2 regions of the Agreia sp. genome follow, and region 1 is predicted to be linked to the other one. Evidence: riboswitches for the same ligand, from Rfam matches in the RefSeq annotation. Region 1 holds a riboswitch; the other holds the start of a gene.
What was found. A riboswitch is a leader RNA that binds a small molecule or an ion and turns the genes downstream of it on or off. The one in region 1 is predicted to bind thiamine pyrophosphate.
Positions count from the first base shown of each region.

Region 2: another riboswitch for thiamine pyrophosphate. It lies ahead of ACE5CZ_RS07200 (ECF transporter S component); the one in region 1 lies ahead of thiM (hydroxyethylthiazole kinase).

Region 1 is NZ_CAXVWM010000170.1:679-8,803, reverse strand. It holds partial or broken gene ACE5CZ_RS12350 (ABC transporter substrate-binding protein) at 1-481, shown strand, start outside; gene ACE5CZ_RS12345 (ABC transporter ATP-binding protein) at 496-1,284, shown strand; gene ACE5CZ_RS12340 (class I SAM-dependent methyltransferase) at 1,281-2,090, shown strand; gene ACE5CZ_RS12335 (ester cyclase) at 2,171-3,112, opposite strand; gene ACE5CZ_RS12330 (alpha/beta hydrolase) at 3,153-4,091, opposite strand; gene ACE5CZ_RS12325 (MerR family transcriptional regulator) at 4,176-4,646, shown strand; gene ACE5CZ_RS12320 (SDR family oxidoreductase) at 4,703-5,602, shown strand; TPP riboswitch at 5,649-5,740, shown strand; gene thiM (hydroxyethylthiazole kinase) at 5,734-6,540, shown strand; gene thiE (thiamine phosphate synthase) at 6,537-7,187, shown strand; gene ACE5CZ_RS12305 (bifunctional hydroxymethylpyrimidine kinase/phosphomethylpyrimidine kinase) at 7,187-8,125, shown strand, end outside.
Region 2 is NZ_CAXVWM010000089.1:748-11,476, forward strand. It holds partial or broken gene glgX (glycogen debranching protein GlgX) at 1-603, opposite strand, end outside; gene ACE5CZ_RS07190 (LLM class F420-dependent oxidoreductase) at 660-1,589, opposite strand; gene ACE5CZ_RS07195 (hypothetical protein) at 1,653-1,985, shown strand; TPP riboswitch at 2,010-2,112, shown strand; gene ACE5CZ_RS07200 (ECF transporter S component) at 2,182-2,823, shown strand; gene ACE5CZ_RS07205 (ABC transporter ATP-binding protein) at 2,847-4,301, shown strand; gene ACE5CZ_RS07210 (energy-coupling factor transporter transmembrane component T family protein) at 4,298-5,080, shown strand; gene ACE5CZ_RS07215 (ATP-binding protein) at 5,077-5,577, shown strand; gene ACE5CZ_RS07220 (hypothetical protein) at 5,640-5,894, shown strand; gene ACE5CZ_RS07225 (D-alanyl-D-alanine carboxypeptidase family protein) at 5,916-7,169, opposite strand; gene ACE5CZ_RS07230 (metallopeptidase family protein) at 7,205-7,555, opposite strand; tRNA gene ACE5CZ_RS07235 (tRNA-His) at 7,635-7,710, opposite strand; gene orn (oligoribonuclease) at 7,759-8,379, opposite strand; tRNA gene ACE5CZ_RS07245 (tRNA-Arg) at 8,478-8,553, shown strand; gene ACE5CZ_RS07250 (hypothetical protein) at 8,699-9,184, shown strand; gene ACE5CZ_RS07255 (FAD:protein FMN transferase) at 9,171-10,031, shown strand; gene ACE5CZ_RS07260 (FAD-dependent oxidoreductase) at 10,031-10,729, shown strand, end outside.

The DNA of each region.
Region 1 (8,125 bases):
CGTGTGGAGCGAGGTGCGCACCCTCGGCGCCCTGCTGGGCGAGAGCGATCAGGCCGAACAGGTCGTCGCGCGTGGCACGGCGAGCCTCAGTTCCACGGCACCGGATGCCGGAACCGCCGCCGCCCTCTACGTCTCCTCCGGCGGAAGCGTGCTCTCGCCGTACGGCGGTCCGAGCATGGTCACCCCCGTGTTCGCCGCGGCGGGACTCGCCAATGTCTACGCCGATTCAAGGGAGCGGGTCTTCGACGCCAACATCGAGGACATCATCTCGCGCGACCCCGGCACGATCGTGCTGCTCTACTCCGACGGCGAACCGCAGACCGTGATCGACAGCTTCATGAGTTCACCCGGTGTCTCCGCCCTCTCGGCGGTTCGGAATGACCGCGTTCTGGCACTGCAGTTCGCCTACACCGACCCGCCGAGCGTGCTCTCGACCCAGGGCCCGCAGCAGCTGGCCGCACTCCTCGCGACCCTGCCGTGATCGAGGCGCATGGGGTGACCGTGCGCGCCGGAAACCGAGTGCTGCTCGACGGGGTATCGTTCCAGGCGCCCACCGGCGCGGTGACCGGGATAGTCGGTCCGAACGGAAGCGGAAAGACCACCCTGCTGCGCGCGCTGGTTCGCGCGACGCCCCTGTCGGCGGGCCGGATCGTTCTGGATGGCCACGATCTCCGCATCCAGAACCGACGCTGGATCGCACGCCGGGTGGCAGAGGTCGGGCAGCGCAGCGAACCCGATGCCTCGTTGCGCATCGTCGACGAGGTCTCGCTCGGCGGGATCGCCGAGAACGGCGTTCTGCGCTCTGGCGGGGCCGCGTTCGATCACCGCGTGGCCGACGCCCTTGACGCGGTCGACCTGTCGCACCGGGCCTTCGATCGGCTCTCGACACTCTCGGGCGGCGAGTTGCAGCGCGTCGCCCTCGCCCGAGCGCTCGCCCAGGGCGCGAGTCACGTTCTGCTCGACGAGCCCACCAACCACCTCGACATCAGGCACCGGCTCGAGATCATCTCGCTGCTGCGACGAATCGCCCCGACCGTCGTGGTCGTGCTGCACGATCTCGAACTCGCCGCCCAGGTCTGCGACCGCGTCGTCGTTCTGCAGCGCGGAGTCGTCGTCGGTGCCGGCCGCCCCTCCGAGGTGTTTCAGCCTCGGCTGCTCGATGCCGTCTACGACGTGACGACCCGGGTCACAGCGACACCGGATGGGCTGACGCGCCTCTTCTTCTCTCTTCCCTCTACTCCTCCCGCCCTCTGCCCCGCTCCCCGAACAAAGGAATCCGCATGACAGAACTCAGCTCGACAGAAACTAGCCCCCTCGACACCGCCCGCAGCCTCGCCGCTCGATGGGATGCTCAGCAGACCGGCTACATCCGGCACCGGGCGCAGCGCTTCGACACCATCGCCCGGGTCGTCGCCGGCGTCTGCGTCGACGTCGCCGAGCCGCGCATCCTCGACCTCGCCGGAGGCACTGGCGCACTGGCCCTGCACGTGCTCCGTCACGTTCCGAAAGCGCGCGCCGTCGTGGCAGACAAAGACCCCGCGCTGCTGGCGATCGCCGACGACCTCGCGGCAGACGACCCTCGCCTGCAGACCGCCGACGTCGACCTCGCGCGCGCCGACTGGTCGGAGCATCCGGCGATCGCGTCGGCCCCGTTCGACGCCATCGTCTCGTCGACGGCCCTGCACTGGCTTCAGCCCGGCGACCTCGTCGACGTGTATCGCACGCTGCCGGGTCTGCTGCGACCGGGCGGCATCCTGCTGAACGGCGACCACCTCTCGTACAGCGCCCAGCACGAGGGCACCCTCGCGCGCATCGCGCTGGCGGATGACGCGGCGATGCAGGCCCAGACCTTCGCAGGCGACACCGACACGTGGGACGAATGGTGGCAGGCCGTCGCCGACGTTCCGCGCTATGCGGCCGCGCTGCAACGGCGAAGCGAGGTCTGGGGCGCCGAACTGCACGTGGCGCCGCCGAAGGTCACGCTCGGCTTTCATCTCGAGAGCCTGCAGAGCGCCGGCTTCGTCGAGACCGGAACGGTCTGGCAGTACCTCGACGACCACGTGGTCTACGGGGTGACCGCACCGCGCTGAGCCTGAGCGTGAGCCTGAGCCTGCTGCAGCGTCGTTCGGTTGCGGCGGAAGCATCGCGATGCCACCGGCGGGATAGGACATCAGATGGGCATGGTGTTCTGCGCGATCGTGAGGTCATAGCGCCGGATCAGAAAGTCTGAGCCGGTGTGCTCGAGCCGCCAGGTGGCATGGAGCACTCGATTGAATGGCCGGCCGGTCGATGTGTTCGGCTCGTCGAGCCACTTCCCGACATGACGGAAGAAGAACTCGAGCGTCCAGCCAGTTCGGTGATTGCCGGCGATGTCGATCTCGATGATGCTGTGAAAGTCCCAGGGGATGTGACGCAGCGCGTCGGCGTACCAATCGCGGAACGACGCGTGATCGTGAGCCAGCGCGTCGCCGTCGAGGGTGAACGTCATGTCGCCGTCGTCGAGGTGAGTCGTGAAGAACTCCGCCTCAGCAGCGTGGTCGAACGCGGCGAACCAGGCGTGAACGAACGACCGCACATCGTTGTGATTCGGGGCCTTCAGCTCGGCTGGCTCATAGCGCAGCACCTCTGCCTCGGCGGCCGTGAACTCGGCCTCACCGGCGGCAGAGGATGACCCCTGCCTCTGGTCCTGCCTATCGGAAGTCGAGGCGGCGGTGCCGGCTCCGGCAGCGAGTTGCCGCTCGATCGCCTGGAAGTCGAGCAAGTACCACATCTGCTCGACGCGGCCCTCGCGGAATCGATACACTCCGAACTCCGTGAACTCCACTCGTGATCCCGTCGGCTGCAGCCCGAGCCATTCCTTCACGGGCGTGCCGGTGTCGCGGAGACGAACGGAGACGCGGTCGCCCTCGACGACGATGTCCTCGAGGTTCCAGGCGAACTCGTCGACGGCATCCAGGTGTGCCTTGATCTCGGCGGTGTAGTCGTCGCGAGAGATGACCTCGCCGTTGAAGGTCAGCGTCTCGTGAGCGAACTCGCTCATACGCTCGAACTCGCGGGCGTTGAGGGCAGCCAGGTAGCGCGCGTAGATGGCGCGGAGGTCGATGTCGGTCATGATCTTTCCTGTCTTTAATAGGGGCTGATTGCTGTATGAACTAGATCGCGTGAAGGATGCGCACTCGTCGTTCGAGTGTCGCCGCTCGCACGCGGCTGGTCGGCGCGAACTGGTCCCAACCGTGCGTCAGGCCGGGAAGAACCTGAAGTTCGGCGTCGACGCCCGCCGCCCACAGAGATGAGGCATACCGCACCGTTTCGTCACGAAACAGATCCAGTGCACCGACTTCGAGATAGGCCGGAGCCAGGCCGGAGAAGTCGTCGAGGCGAGCGGGTGCGATCACGGCGGGCACGCCGTCGGTTCCCCGGCGGTCACCGAGCACGGCGTTCCAGCCGACGCGGTTGTCGTTGGCGGACCAGGTCAGGAATGGCGCTGTGTGCGGGTCGGACGTCACTGTTCGGTCGTCCAACATCGGGTAGATGAGGATTTGCCGCGCAACCGGCAAGCCCGCATCCCGGGCGCGAATGGCGCTGACGGCGGCGAGCCCCGCGCCCGCGCTCTCGCCCATCACCGCGATCCGTTCCGGGTCGACGCCGAGCTGAGCGGCGTGATCGTGCAACCAGCGGGTACCGGCAAAAACGTCCTGTCCTGGCAGCTCGCCGGAAGCCTCCGGCCCCCGCCGGTAATCGACCGAGAGAAACGGAACACCGGATCGGGCCACGTACTCACGCACGTAGGGTGCGAAGAGCGCAACCGAACCCGCGATCATCCCACCCCCGTGGGCGTGCACCACCGCCGCCGTTCGATGCGAGCTGTCTACGGCCCGAGGTGAGAACCAGTGGAGCGCAACGCTGGCCCCGTCGACCGACGAAGCCTCGTAAATTCGTTCGTCCAGTTCTGGTCGCTCCAGAGCCCGGGTGAGCGTCGGGTACATCTCATCTGTCGCTTGGCGAATCTCCTGCCACGTTCTGGTACCTGCGGGCTCGTCGTCCTGGGTCAGTTCAGACAGGGCAGCCCCCAGCTCGACATCCATTTTCATCGTCACTACAACTCCATCCGTCGTTCTTTGCGGTTCACGCTACGATCTAGACCACTCTCTAGGTCAAGTAGATGGTGGTGCGGAATGGCGAAAGAGTTTCTCATCGGCGAGGTGAGTGAAGAGACGGGTCTTGGCGTGCATACGCTGCGCTTCTACGAGCGAGAAGGTCTGCTTCCTGGAAGGGTCGAGCGCGACGGGAGTGGCCGACGCGTGTACACCGAGGTCGACGTGGAGTGGCTTCGAATGTGCATGCGGTTCCGTTCGATCGGGATGCCGGTGGGAGACGTCCGTCACTACGCCGAGCTCGTCGCCGCCGGACCCGGAAACGAGCGCGAGCGCATGGAACTGCTGCGTGCCCACGAAGCGCGCGTGCGCCAGGAGCTGGCAGGCCTGGTCGAAAACCTCAGTGTCATCGAGGCGAAGGCGCGGCTCTACGCCGAATACCTCGAGGCAGGGAAAGCCGGTCGCTTGTGGACCGGAGAGGCACCCACCTGCCTTGCCGTTGAGGCAGCAGTCGGGGCAACGCCGTGGCAGATTCGTTCTCAGCCCAATTGAAGACCGAGATGTTCCATCTCCACGCCTTCCCGATCTCCTTCTCCTAGTCTGAGCACATGACTGCACGCGATCAGTACACCTTCGGAAATCCGGTCACCCAGTACAAGCGAGTGGAACCTCCTGTTCAGCATCAGCCCGAGCCCGGCGTGCAGGCGCAGATGACGCCGGTTCCCGACCTCGGCGAGTCGACCTACCGCGGCACCGGGCGGCTCGCCGGGCGCAAGGCGCTGATCACGGGCGGGGACTCGGGCATCGGGGGCGCCGTCGCCATCGCGTTCGCGCGCGAGGGCGCCGACGTCGTGATCGTGCACCTGCCCGCCGAGCACGAAGACGCCGATCGCATCCTGGGCCTGATCGACGAGGCCGGCACCACAGGGCACGCGATCGCCGCAGACATCACCGAAGCGAGCACGTGCCGCGACATCATCGCCGAGGCCGTCGAGGTGCTGGGCGGGCTCGACATCCTCGTCAACAACGCCGGCAAGCAGATCGCCGTCGACCGGCTCGAAGACCTCACCGACGAGCAGTTCGAGCAGACCTTCCGCACGAACGTCTTCGCGAACTTCTGGCTCACCAAAGCCGCGCTCCCCCACCTGACCGCCGGCGCCACCATCATCAACACGGCATCACTCGAGGCCTACCAGCCCGCGCCCGATCGCCTCGACTACGCATCGACCAAGGCGGCGATCAACAACTTCTCGAAAGGTCTGGCGCAGCAGCTGGCCCCGCGCGGCATCCGGGTCAACGTCGTGGCGCCGGGGCCGGTGTGGACCGCGCTGCAGGTGTCGGGCGGCGTCTCCGACGAGCAGCTGAAGGCCTTCGACGACGAGAGCACCTATCAGCGCGCCGGCCAGCCGGCCGAGCTCGCGCCCGCCTACGTGTTCCTGGCCTCTGCGGAGTCGAGCTACGTGTCAGGCGAGACGCTCAACGTAAACGGAGGCATGGTCACTCCGTGACCGTGCCGTCGGCGAAGCCGGCGGGCGCTTGCTAGGCTGGCGCTCATTACGTGACACGGGGTGCCCATCCGGGCTGAGAACAAACCCGTCGAACCTGATCTAGTTCGTACTAGCGAAGGGATGTCGCGCTCATGCGCACGTCAGAACCATTTATCGAATCCACCATCGATGCCCTGAACCGGGTGCGGCAGACCAGTCCGCTCGTGCAGTGCATCACCAACAGCGTGGTCGTGAACTTCACGGCGAACGCGCTCCTCGCGGTGGGAGCCGCGCCCGCGATGGTCGACATCGTCGGCGAGGCCGAGCCGTTCGCGACCATCGCATCCGGCCTGCTGGTCAACCTGGGCACCCCCACACCCGAACAGCGGGCGGCGATGATCGAGGCCCAGGCCGGGGCAGCGGCAGGCGCCACGCCCTGGGTGCTCGATCCGGTGGCGATCGGATCCCTGCCCGTGCGAACTCCCCTCGCCCATCGGCTGCGCGACCTGCGTCCGTCGGTTGTTCGTGGCAACGCGTCTGAGATCATCGCCCTCTCGGGCACGGGTGCCGGCGGGCGTGGGGTTGATGCCCTCGATTCCGTCGAGGCCTCCCTGCCCGCCGCCCGCTCGCTCGCCGAATCGACCGGCGGCGTCGTCGCGGTCTCGGGCCCCGTCGACCTACTGACCGACGGCATCCGGGTCGTGCGCATCGCCACCGGCGACCCGCTGCTGACCCGCATCACGGGTGGCGGATGCGCGCTCGGGGCCGTGATGGCCGCGTTCCTCGCGGTCGATGACGACCACCTGGCCGCCACCGTCGCTGCAGTGACCGTCTATACGATCGCCGCCGAGCTGGCCGCGGTCGAATCGGCCGGTCCTGGCAGCTTCGGGGCCGCCTTCCTCGACGCCCTCGCCGCGATAGACGGCGCCGACATCGCCACGCGGGCGAGAATCTCATGACGCTCGACCTGTCGATCTATCTCGTGACCGACACGGCCCTCGCCGCCGCCGCCGGGCATACGGTTCTCTCGGTCGCGCGCGAGGCCGTCGCCGGCGGGGCGACCGCCGTGCAGTTGCGCGAAAAGAATTCGACGGCTCGTGACTTTCTCGACCTCGTGTGCCGGGTCGTCGACGCCCTGCCCGCGGCCGTGACGGTGATCGTCAACGACCGGGTGGATGTCTTTCTCGCCGCCCGCAGGCTCGGCGCGCGGGTGGGCGGCGTGCATCTCGGACAGTCCGACCTGCCACCCGCGCTGGTGCGAGAACTGATCGGACCCGCTGCGGTGATCGGGCTCAGCGCGTCGACGCTCGCTCAGCTGCGCGACGCAGAGAACGACCCCGGAGCGGTCGACTACGTCGGCATCGGGGCGCTGCACTCGACCACGACCAAGACCGACGCGCCGCCGCCGCTGGGTCTCGCCGCCTTCGCGGCTCTGGCCGCATCCACCCACCTGCCGGCCGTCGCCATCGGCGGCATCGGCAGGGCAGACATCGCGCCACTGCGCCGGTCGGGCGCCGCCGGGGCCGCCGTGGTCTCGGCGATCTGCTCGGCGACGAGCCCGCGCGCTGCGGCGCGAGATCTGGCGACCGAATGGCGGAACGCGTGATGAACGACGCAGTGAACGAGATCGAAGGCCGTGCGGTTCCGCGCGTGCTGAGCATCGCCGGCACCGACCCCACCGGCGGTGCCGGAGTGCAGGCCGACCTCAAGAGCATCGCGGCGAACGGCGGCTACGGCATGGCGGTCGTCACGGCCCTCGTCGCGCAGAACACCCGCGGCGTGCGTTCGGTGCATGTGCCTCCCGTCGCCTTTCTCAGCGAGCAGCTCGATGCCGTGAGCGACGACGTGGCGATCGACGCGGTGAAGATCGGGATGCTCGCCGACGTGCAGGTCATCAGCGCCGTGCGCGAGTGGCTCGAACGCGTGCGGCCTCCCGTCGTGGTGCTCGACCCCGTGATGGTGGCGACCAGCGGCGACAGGCTTCTGCAGGCCGATGCGGAGGGTGCGCTGCGCGAACTCGCCCGCCTCGCGCACGTCGTCACCCCGAACATCCCCGAGCTGGCGATTCTCGCAGACGAGCCGCAGGCCACTACCTGGAACGAGACGCTCGCGCAGGCGGCGAGGGTGTCGGCCCGGCTCGACGTGCTCGTGCTGGCGACGGGCGGCCACCTCGACCACGCCACGTCGCCCGACGCTCTGGTCGATGCGCGAGGCTCCGAGGTGCGCACCACTCTCTTCGACGCTCCCCGAATCGCGACGACCAACACGCACGGCACCGGATGCTCGCTCTCCTCCGCCCTCGCAACCCGGCTCGTCTCGTCGCCCGACGCCGCTCATGCGGTCGGCGAGGTGAAGCGCTGGCTCAGCGAGAGCATCCGGGGCGGTGCGCAACTCGAGGTCGGCCACGGCAACGGACCCATCAGCCACTTCGCCGGCATGTGGCAGCGGGCGGGGCTGCTGACGCGGCCGACCCCGGGCGAGCTCCGAGCAGAGTGGTGGGAGGGCATCCGGGCCGTGCGCGAGCAGATCGACGCGCTGCCCTTC
Region 2 (10,729 bases), on a different contig from region 1:
CAGCTCGATGGCGGTGATGCCGAGTTTCTTGAGGTGCTCGATCACTGACGGATGCGCGACGCCCGCGTACGTGCCGCGTTGCTCGCGGGGCACGTCGGGGTGCAGCTGGGTGAGTCCTTTGACGTGCGCCTCGTAGATCACCGTCTCGCTGTAGGGGATGCCGAGGATGCGGTCGCCCGACCAGTCGAAGAACGGGTTGATGACGACGCCGGTCATCATGTGCTTGGCGGAGTCGTCGTCGTTGCGGGAGTCCGGGTCGCCGAAGTTGTAGGAGAAGAGCGACTGGTCCCAGTCGATGGTTCCGCTCGTGGCCTTGGCGTAGGGGTCGAGCAGCAGCTTGTTCGGGTTGAAGCGGCATCCGTTCTCGGGGTCGTACGCCCCGTAGACACGGTAGCCGTAGCGCTGACCGGGCTGCACCTGGGGAAGGTAGCAGTGCCAGACGTACGCGTCGACCTCGGTCAGTTCGATGCGCGTCTCGGCGCCTTTCTCTCCGAAGAGGCAGAGCACGACGCGCTCCGCAGCTTCGCTGAAGAGGGCGAAGTTCGTGCCGCTTCCGTCGAAGGTCGCGCCGAGGGGGTAGGCCGATCCGGGCCAGCTTTCCATAAAAATCTCCTGATGAAGTCGTGAGTCGGGTCGAACGCCGCGTGTATGCGGCCGGGTCAGTCGAGCTGGGGCATGACCTCGGCTGCGATCAGCTCGAGGTGGTCGAGGTCGTGGATGTCGAGGATCTGCAGGTAGAGGCGTTCGACTCCGTCGTCGCGCAGCGCTCCGATACGGTCGACGACCTCGGCGGGAGAGCCGGCGAGGCCGTGCTCCCGGATCTCGCCCGGTTCGCGACCGATGGCCGCCGCCCGTCGTTCGAACTCGGACGCGCTCGATCCGACGGCCGCGACGAGGGCCGCCGAATACACCAGTTCCGACGGATCGCGCCCGATCGTCTCGCATGCCTGGTGTACGCCCGCGAATCGCAGGGGAATGTCGGCGAGCTCGGCGAACGGCACGTTGAACTCGGTGGCGAACCGCGCTGCGATCTTCGGCGTGCGCGTGGGCCCGCTGCCGCCGACGATCACAGGAACCGGGTGCTGTACGGGTTTCGGAAGGGCGGGGGAGTCGACGAGGGTGTAGTGCTCACCCTCGAATGAGTAGGTCTCGCCCAGAGGAGTTCCCCACATGCCCGTGATGATCTCGAGCTGCTCCTCGAGCAGGCCGAAGCGCCTCGCGGGAAACGGGATGCCGTAGGCCAGGTGCTCCCGTTCGAACCACCCGGTGCCGAGCCCGAGTTCGACCCGGCCTCCCGACATCTGATCGACCTGGGCAACCTGGATGGCCAGGATGCCCGGGTGACGGTAGGTGACGCTCGACACGAGGGTGCCCAGCGTGATGCGCGAGGTCTCCCGGGCGAGCCCGGCCAGGGTGGTCCAGGCATCCGTCGGACCGGGAAGACCGGCCGTAGCGTCGTCACCCATGCGCAGGTAGTGGTCGGAGCGGAAGAAGGCGTCGAAGCCGAGCCTCTCTGTCGCGGATGCAATCGTCAACAGGTCGTCATAGCTGGCGCCCTGCTGCGGTTCGGTGAAAATACGTAAGTCCACCCCCCCAGCGTGTCACACACTCGACCCCTGGCGGCACGGGTGCACGCCGGGTACCGTGACCACATGACAAACATCGCCGTGAAGCTCGCAGAAACAGTTCGATCGTTCGGAGTGGGCGCCGTCTACGGCGATCCCGTCGAGATCGAGGGCCAGACCCTCGTGCCGGTCGCTATCAGCTGGTTCGGGTTCGGCGGTTCAGGATCCGACGAGGCGACCTCTGGCATCGCAGGCGGTGGCGGCGGAGGGGCGGCGATCCCCGTCGGTGCGTACGTCACCCAGGAGAACGGCCGAGTCGCCTTCGAGCCGAACCTCATCGCCCTGGTCGCCGTATCCGTTCCGGCCGTGTGGGTCACGGGCAAGGCGATCGCTCGGATCATCCGAGCACTCAAGAAGTAGCGACCGCCCTATACTGGGTGGCAACACGGGAGTCCGGTGAGCCGGGCTGAGAGGAAGGTTCTCCAACCTTCGACCGTCGAACCTGATCTGGATCATGCCAGCGCAGGGAGGACATCTCACGGTGTCGCTCACAGGGTCCTCCTGCGGCGACTCCACCCGTGCCCTGACATTCGCTTACGACGAAAGGGCACGTTCAGTGCGCACTTCACCCCTCTCCACCGAGTCCGAAACAACCACCGTCGGCACGGGCCGGCCCAATCGCTTCACCTGGCGAGTCGTCGACATCGTCATCGCCAGCGTCATCGGCGTGGCCTCGGGTCTCGTCTTCTGGCTGTGGGGCCAGGCCTACAATCCCCTGTCCGCACCACTCGAAGCCGCGCTTCCGGGGCTCCAGGCCCTTCTCGGCGGCGGATGGCTGTTTGCGGGAGTGCTCGGCGGCCTCGTCATCAGAAAGCCCGGCGCCGCGCTCTTCACCGAACTCGTCGCGGCCGTGGTCTCCGCGATCATCGGCACCCAGTGGGCCGCGCTCACCCTCGTTTCGGGGCTCGTGCAGGGCCTTGGGGCCGAGATCGTGTTCGCACTCTTCCTCTACGCGAACTGGCGTGCGTACGTCGCCGTGCTCGCCGGAATAGGAGCGGGCATCGCGCTCGCGGTCACCGACCTCGTGCTCTTTTATCCCGGGGCCAAGGTCGAGTTCGCCGTCATCTACGCCGTCTGCTCGGTGGTCTCGGGTGCGGTGCTAGCGGGTCTGCTCTCCTGGCTCGCGGCGCGAGGCCTCGCCCGCACAGGAGCCCTCAGCCGTTTCGCGTCGGGCCGCGAGGTATCGGCGCGGGTCTGAGAAGGCATCCGGAAATCACGACGATGACGCACGACCGCCTGCCCCCGGCCGCCGTCTCGGCGCGCGAGTGGGGCTGGCGGCACGCCTCGCGCAAGGCGTGGGCCGTCGAGGGACTCGACCTCGAGATCGAACCGGGGGAGCGCGTGCTGCTCCTGGGCGCGTCGGGTGCGGGCAAGAGCACCCTGATGCACGCCCTGGCCGGAGTGATCGGCGGCGACGACGAGGGCGAACAGCGAGGCGAGCTTCGCGTGGCAGGCCAGCACGCCACGAGAGCACGCGGCATCGCAGGGCTCGTTCTGCAGGATCCCGACTCGCAGGTCATCCTCGCCCGCGTCGGCGACGACGTGGCATTCGGCTGCGAGAACCTCGGCGTTCCACGCGACGAGATCTGGCGGCGCGTCGTGCAATCCCTCGACGAGGTGGGGCTCGACCTGCCGCTCGATCATCCGACCTCGGCGCTCTCGGGCGGGCAGAAACAACGGCTCGCACTCGCAGGGGTGTTGGCCATGCGACCCGGCCTGATCCTGCTCGACGAGCCCACAGCGAACCTCGATCCCGCCGGCGTCGCCGAGGTCCGTGATGCCGTGAGCCGGGTTGCGCGCTCGACCGGGGCTACCCTCGTCGTGATCGAGCACCGGGTCGAGGTGTGGCGCGACATCGTCGATCGCGTCGTGGTGCTCGCGCCAGGCGGCGGAGTGCTGGCCGACTGCGCACCGCACGCCGTGCTGAGCGCTCAGGGCGCCGAACTGAGCGCGTCGGGAGTATGGATCCCCGAGTTTCCCCCGCGGTTCGCCGAACGCCGGAGCCCCTCCTCGGGCGGGCGCCTGCTGGATGCCACGGGGCTGGCGATCGCGCGCGTGCGCGGTTCGCGCATCGCCGCCGGTCTCGACGTCTCGCTCGACGAGGGTAGGGCCGTGGCGATCGTCGGGCCCAACGGTGCCGGCAAGTCGACGCTCGCCCTGACCCTGGCCGGACTCCTGCGGCCGGAGGAAGGAGTCGTGTCTGCGACGCCCCTGCTCGCCGGTGCGCTCACGTCCACCTCGCCGATCTCCTGGCGCTCGAAAGACCTTCTGACCCGCATCGGCACGGTCTTCCAAGACCCGGAGCACCAGTTTCTCGCGACGACCGTGCGCGATGAGCTGGCCGTGGGGCCCCGGGCACTCGAACTGGGCGACCACACCGTCGAGCAGCGCGTCGATGAGCTCCTCCACCGGCTCAGGCTCGATCATCTCGCGCTCGCGAATCCTTTCACCCTGTCTGGAGGAGAGAAGCGCCGCCTCTCCGTTGCGACGGTGCTCGCCACGAAACCGAAGCTGCTCGTGCTCGACGAGCCGACTTTCGGACAGGACTCGCGAACCTGGAGCGAGCTGGTCTCGCTGCTGGCAGAACTGCTCGACGAGGGACAGTCGATTCTCGCCGTCACCCACGACGCCGACTTCGTCAGAGCCCTCGCCGACGACGAGGTGAGGCTTTCGTGAGCATCCTCACCCCGACGAAAGGCACGCAGGCGATCTATCGCATCAACCCGGTGGCCAAGCTGGCGACCGCGTTCCTCCTGGGCTTCGCGCTCATCCTCACCATCGACTGGCTGTCCGCCGCGACCGCGCTCGTGCTTGAGAGCGTGCTGCTGGCGTGGGCAGGCCTGAGCGCCCGCCAGTTCTTCCTCCGCACAATACCGGTCTGGATCGCCGCGCCCACGGCCGGGCTCACGACCCTCCTCTACGGGCAGGCGTCAGGGCAGACGCACCTCGAGTTCGGCCTCATCCACGTGACCGACGGCTCGATCTCGCTGGCGATCGCCACCGCTCTTCGTGTGCTGGCCATCGGACTTCCCGCCATCGTGTTGTTCGTGACGATCGACCCCACCGACCTGGCCGACGGACTCGCCCAGGTGTGGCATCTGCCCAGCCGCTTCGTTCTCGGAGCTCTCGCAGGACTGCGCCTGGTGGGGCTGTTCCTCGACGACTGGCGCTCGCTCGAACTCGCTCGCCGAGCCCGGGGCGTCGGCGACCGCGGGCGCATCCGACGGGTTCTCTCGCAGGCCTTCGCCCTACTCGTGCTGTCGATCAGGCGGGGCAGCAAACTCGCGACGGCGATGGAGGCCCGGGGCTTCGGGGGAGACACCCCGCGAACCTGGGCGCGCGAGTCGACATTCGGATGGCGCGAGAGCGTGCTCATCGGAATCGGCGCCGCGATCGCCGCTATCGCGATCGCCGCTGCGGTGGTCTTCGAAACCTTCAACTTCATCGTCGGATGACGACTCGGAACGTCATTCTGCTCGACGGACCGAGCGGCGCGGGCAAGAGCACTCTGGCCGACCGGATCGTCGACGGATGGCCCGGGGCGGTGTCGCCGCAGCTCGTGCGCCTCGACGACATCTACCCCGGGTGGAGCGGCCTGCGCGCCACGGGGGAGCATGTGCAGCGCTTCGTGCTCGAGCCGCTGGCTGCGGGAGAGCGCGCTCGCTGGCAGCGCTTCGACTGGAGCGCCGATGCTCCCGCCGAATGGCACGACGTCGACCCTGCGCTCCCTCTGCTCATCGAGGGCTGCGGGGTGCTCACCCGCGCCAACGCCGTGCTCGCAGACGTGCGCATCTGGCTCGACGCGCCCGACGACATCCGCAAGCGCCGCGCGTTGCAGCGCGACGGCGAGACCTACGCCCCCCATTGGGACGAGTGGCAGGAGCATTGGCGCGCATTCGTCGAGCGCGAGGATCCGGAGGCATCCGCCGACCTCAGGCTCGACGGGTCTTAGCAGAAAACAGACCGGGCCTGAGGCTGGGAGCTGAACGCAGGTCGACGGTTTACGGTGGAGCCATGACTGAGAAAACCTACACAGCCCTGTACCTCGACGGACCCCTCGAAGGGCAGACCGAGGATCGCGCGTTCATCGGCGGTGAGTTCGACTCCCGCTTTCCCGCGCTCGGCGCAGTCGGTGGCCTCGAGTCGACGTTCTGGTACGAGGCGGGCGACACGGAGGAGGTCGACGGACACCTCACCGTGAAGTACTCCTTCGATGCCGCCGATTCCGACCCCACGGTTCGCACGGGCGACATCGGCGACGACCACTAGGTCGGCACGACCCTCGCCGCTCTACTCGGAGTCGGTTCGGGATCTGACGAAGGCGTCGATCACGGGAGCCGGGTGCGTCATGCGCCAGACCGGTCCCGGATCGGCGACTCGTCTGTCAAGTTCGAGCAGAACCGTGACGTCTCCCGTCGGGGTGTGGAACGTCACCTGGCCGACCCGCGTACCCTTCGCGGCCGTGGTCACGTCGGTCGCCGTGACCGTCTTCGTCACCGGCGTCGTGAGCCAGATCAGTTCTGACTTCGTTGCCACGGCCACCCCGTGCGCCTCGTCGCCCCAGGGCGTCGTGTAGGTGACGACTTCGTCGCCCTGCGACACCAGCACCGTCTCGGTGAGCGTGGCGGCCGCCGACGCGATGAGCGTCGTCAGGTCGCCATCCAGAGTCTCGTAATCGGGCTCGCGCAGAAACGCGCCGTAGAGCGGCACGGCGTCGTCTCCTGTGCCCACCTCCAGTCGAAAGAGAAAGCACAGCCCCGCGGCGTCGGTGAAGCTGCGCGAGAGTCCGGTGATCGCCTCGTCGACGCGGTAGGCCGCCACGTTGTCGACCCTGCGGTTGCCCGCGACGACGACGTTGTCGAGGCTCATGATGTCGGCGAGCACCGGGTCGTCGAAAGCGCGTGCGGCCAGGGCGGCGAGTTCGGATGCCGTGCCCTGCGATCCCTCCGCCAGCCCGGTCGCGTCGACCACGGTCGTGCCGGCGTAGCCGCTCTCGGCCAGCCACGCGTTGGCCGCGACGACATAGTCGTCGACCGATCCGAAGGCCCAGCGGGCCAGCGCGTCGGCGTGGGTGTTGCTCGAGCCGAGCAGCATCGCCTGCAGGTACTGCTGCTCGGTCCAGGTCTCTCCGGCGATGAGCGAGATCGAGCGGGCTGACTCGGAAATGTACGTCACGAAGCCTGCGTAGTCTTCCGCCGAGACGACGATCGACGGCCCTGGCTTTCCCGGCTCGATCGGCTTCGCATCCAGAACGACCAGCGCGGTGATGACCTTCGTCACGCCGCCCAGGGGCACGGGGGCGGTGTCGCCGCCCGAAGCGAAGATCGTGCCGTCATCGGTGGCGATCGCGCTCGCACCGGTCTGCGGCACCGTCGGAGCGCCCATGGTCGGGAGGATGTCTGAAGGCTCGTCGATCACGGCGTCGGTGCTGGGCAGGGGACCGACGAGCGTGGCCGGACCGTACAGTCCAAGGCCGAGGATGACGACGGCGACGACCATGATTCCGAGTGCGCGGCCGAGTCTGGATTGGGGTGATCGAGCCATCCGCCAAGGCTAACCGGCCCGGCGAGGATTGCCGGTCAGCCCCAGCCGAGTTCGTGGAGTCGGCTGTCGTCGATGCCGTAGAAGTGCGCGATCTCGTGCACGAGGGTGACGTGGATCTGATCTTTCAACTCGTCGAGGTCGTCGACGAGTTCGAGAAGCGGCTCGCGGTAGAGCACGATGCGGTCGGGCATCTCTCCGAAGCCATACTGCCCGCGCTCGGTGAGCGCCACGCCGTCGTAGAGCCCGAGCAGGTCGAGCGATCCGTCTTCGGGCCGGTCTTCGACGACGAAGACCACGTTGTCGAGTCCGTCGATCATGTCGTCGGGCAGCAGATCGAGTTCGGCCACGACGAGTGCCTCGAACTGCTCGGCATCGATGTCGTGCACGCGGGGGCTCCTCTTCAGGCTGTGAGCGTTGCGGCGATGCGAAAAGGCCCGGGTCTGATCGACCCGGGCCTCTTGCGCGTGGGGTGAATAACGGGGCTCGAACCCGCGACATCCGGCTCCACAAGCCAGCGCTCTACCAACTGAGCTATATCCACCATGTGCCACCCGAGAACTTCTCATCGAAGCGACAGAAGAAGACTCTACTACAGACCGGCGGCGAACTCGCGCACAATCGTCAAGGAGAGCTCTTTCAGATCGTCGGTCGCAGGTCCGGGCTCGGCAACGAACGCGCCCTTGCGGTAGTAGCCGAGTTCACGAATCGACTCGAGAATGTCGGCGAGCGCCCGGTGACCGCCGTCTTTCTTCGGCGCGTTGTAGTACACCCGGGGAAACCATCGGTGCACGAGCTCTTTGATGCTCGACACGTCGACGCTGCGGTAGTGGAGGTGACCGTCGACCCGCGGCATGTACTTCGCCAGGAACGCGCGGTCGGTGCCGATGGTGTTGCCGGCGAGCGGCGCCTGCTGGCCCGTGGGAACGTACTTGAGGATGTACTCGAGAACCTGGAACTCCGCCTCAGCAAGGCTCACCCCGTCGGGAATCTCCTGGTCGAGGCCGCTGGAGGCGTGCATATCGCGCACGAAGTCGTTCATGTTCTGCAGTGCGGAATCGTCGGGCTTGATCACGATGGCGAATCCGGGGTCGATGATGTTGAGGTCGAAGTCCGTGATGACGACAGCGACCTCGACGAGCTCATCGACGCTGAGATCGAGTCCCGTCATTTCGCAGTCGATCCAGACGAGACGATCCGTGAGTGAAGCCATATGCGCATCATATCCGTGTGCATGAATTGTCGAATTGCCTCGACGGTCGCCGGGGCCCGACGCGCTATCGTAGAAGCGGCCCGTCGTGCCGGGCACACGCCTCCGTAGCTCAGTGGATAGAGCAAGAGCCTTCTAATCTCTTGGTCGTAGGTTCGATTCCTACCGGGGGCACCATTCCAGAACAGGCCACTCGCCCAATAGTTGTTGCTTCAACTTTTCCCAGTTTTTCCACAGTTCCTGCATAGGCCGCGCATGCGTGGCGCCCCTAGGGTCGAAGACGTCCGATCGTGCCGTGTACATCCCTACTGATGGAGAGAATATGATCACCCGCCACCAGAAAACCGCCGTCACAGCCCTCGCCGGGCTCTCACTCCTCGGCGTGGTCACCGGCTGCAGTACCGAGCCGGACATTGCCGACGTCACCAGCACGCCGGCAGCCACTCTTCAGAGCACGGCCGAGGCCAGCGACGATACGACAGAATCCACCGAGGCTGCCGCTGCATCCTCGGCCTACGCCGACGGCGAGTACTCGGCCGAGGGCGAATACACCTCGCCGGGAGGCAAAGAGACCATCGGGGTCTCGCTGACCCTGACGGGAGACGTCATCACCGCGGTGACGGTCACCCCCGAATCGACGAACCCCAACGGCAAGAAATATCAGGGAGAATTCGCCGACGGCATCGCCGCGGTGGTCGTGGGCAAGAGCATCGACGACCTCGAGGTATCGAAGGTCGCCGGGTCGTCCCTGACGAGCGGCGGCTTCACCGACGCCGTCGACCAGATCAAGGCCGATGCCGCCGTCTAGTCTCCGTTTCACGGGAATCGGCACGGCCTGGCAGGTCGATACCGACGACGACCTCCCCGAGGCCGTGGTCGATCGGATTCGGGTTCGTGTCGAGGACTTCGACCGCGCGTACTCCCGCTTCCGAACGGATTCGCTGGTCACCTCGCTCGCCTCGACACCCGGCACGCTCCGCTTTCCCCCCGACGCGGCAGATCTCTTCGACCTCTACGACGTGCTCGACGAGGTCAGCGGCGGAGCCGTCACTCCGCTCATCGGCCGTTCCCTCGAGCATCTCGGCTACGACCGCGACTACAGCCTTGCCGCCCATCCGGGTCTGCTCGTGCCGGCACGATGGGGGGATGCCGTGAGTCGCAGCGGCTCCACGGTGACGACGACGGCGCCGACCGTCATCGATGTGGGCGCCGCCGGAAAGGGATATCTCATCGACCTCGTCGCGGAGGTGCTCCTCGAATCCGCAATCGAGCAGTTCGTCATCGACGCGAGCGGCGATCTCGTCACCCGTGGCCAGCCACTGAGAGTCGGCCTCGAGCATCCATTCGACCCGAGCAAGGCGATCGGCATCGTGACGATCGAGAACGAGTCGCTGTGCGCATCCGGATCGAATCGACGCGTCTGGGGCGAAGGCCTGCACCACATCCTCGACGGGCGAACGGGCGCGCCGACCTCGGGGATCATCGCGACCTGGGTGATTGCAGCGAACGGGCTCCTGGCCGACGGCCTGGCCACCGCACTCTTCTTCGTGTCGCCCGCACGACTCGCCGAACGATTCGAGTTCGACTGGGTGCGCATGCACTCCACTGGAATCGCCGAACGATCCCGCACGCTGCGGGGAGAGGTCTTCTCGTGATGGCTCGACTCGGTGCCCTGCTGGGCACGGTTCAGATGTATCGACTCGTCAGTGTCGTGCTGGTCGCCATTGTGCTCGTGGCACTGACAGAGAGCCTCGTCGGGCTTCTCGGATTCGAGCCCCTCGAGCTTGTGGCGACGCTCGGCACCGTGTTGCTCGCGTGCATCGTCGCCAACCGGGTCATGGCGCTGCTCTTTCGGGTGCGGCCGCACACCGAGTCGTCCGTGATCACTGCTCTCCTGCTGTTCTTCCTGTTCTTTCCGACGACGGATGGCGAGGAGCTGCTGTCGGTGGCGCTCGCGGCCGCGATCGCCGTGGCCTCGAAATACGTGCTCGCCTGGCGGGGTCGGCACATCGTCAACCCGGCCGCCATCGGCGCCGTGATAATCACGCTCACGGGGCTCAACGCATCCGTGTGGTGGGTGGGAACGCCCGTGCTGCTGCCCGTCGTCGTCATCGGCGCCCTGCTCGTGCTCTACCGCACGCGCCAGCTTCCCCTGGGCCTGACGTTCATCGTGCTCGCGGCGATCGTGGTGACGATCGTGCAGTCGTCGTTCGGCCTCGCACTGTCCGACGCCCTCGTCTACGCGCTCGGGTCGACCCCGATCGTGTTCCTCGCCGGCTTCATGCTGAGCGAACCGCTGACGCTGCCGCCGCGCCTCTGGCAGAGGGTCGTGCTCGCCGGCATCGTGGCACTC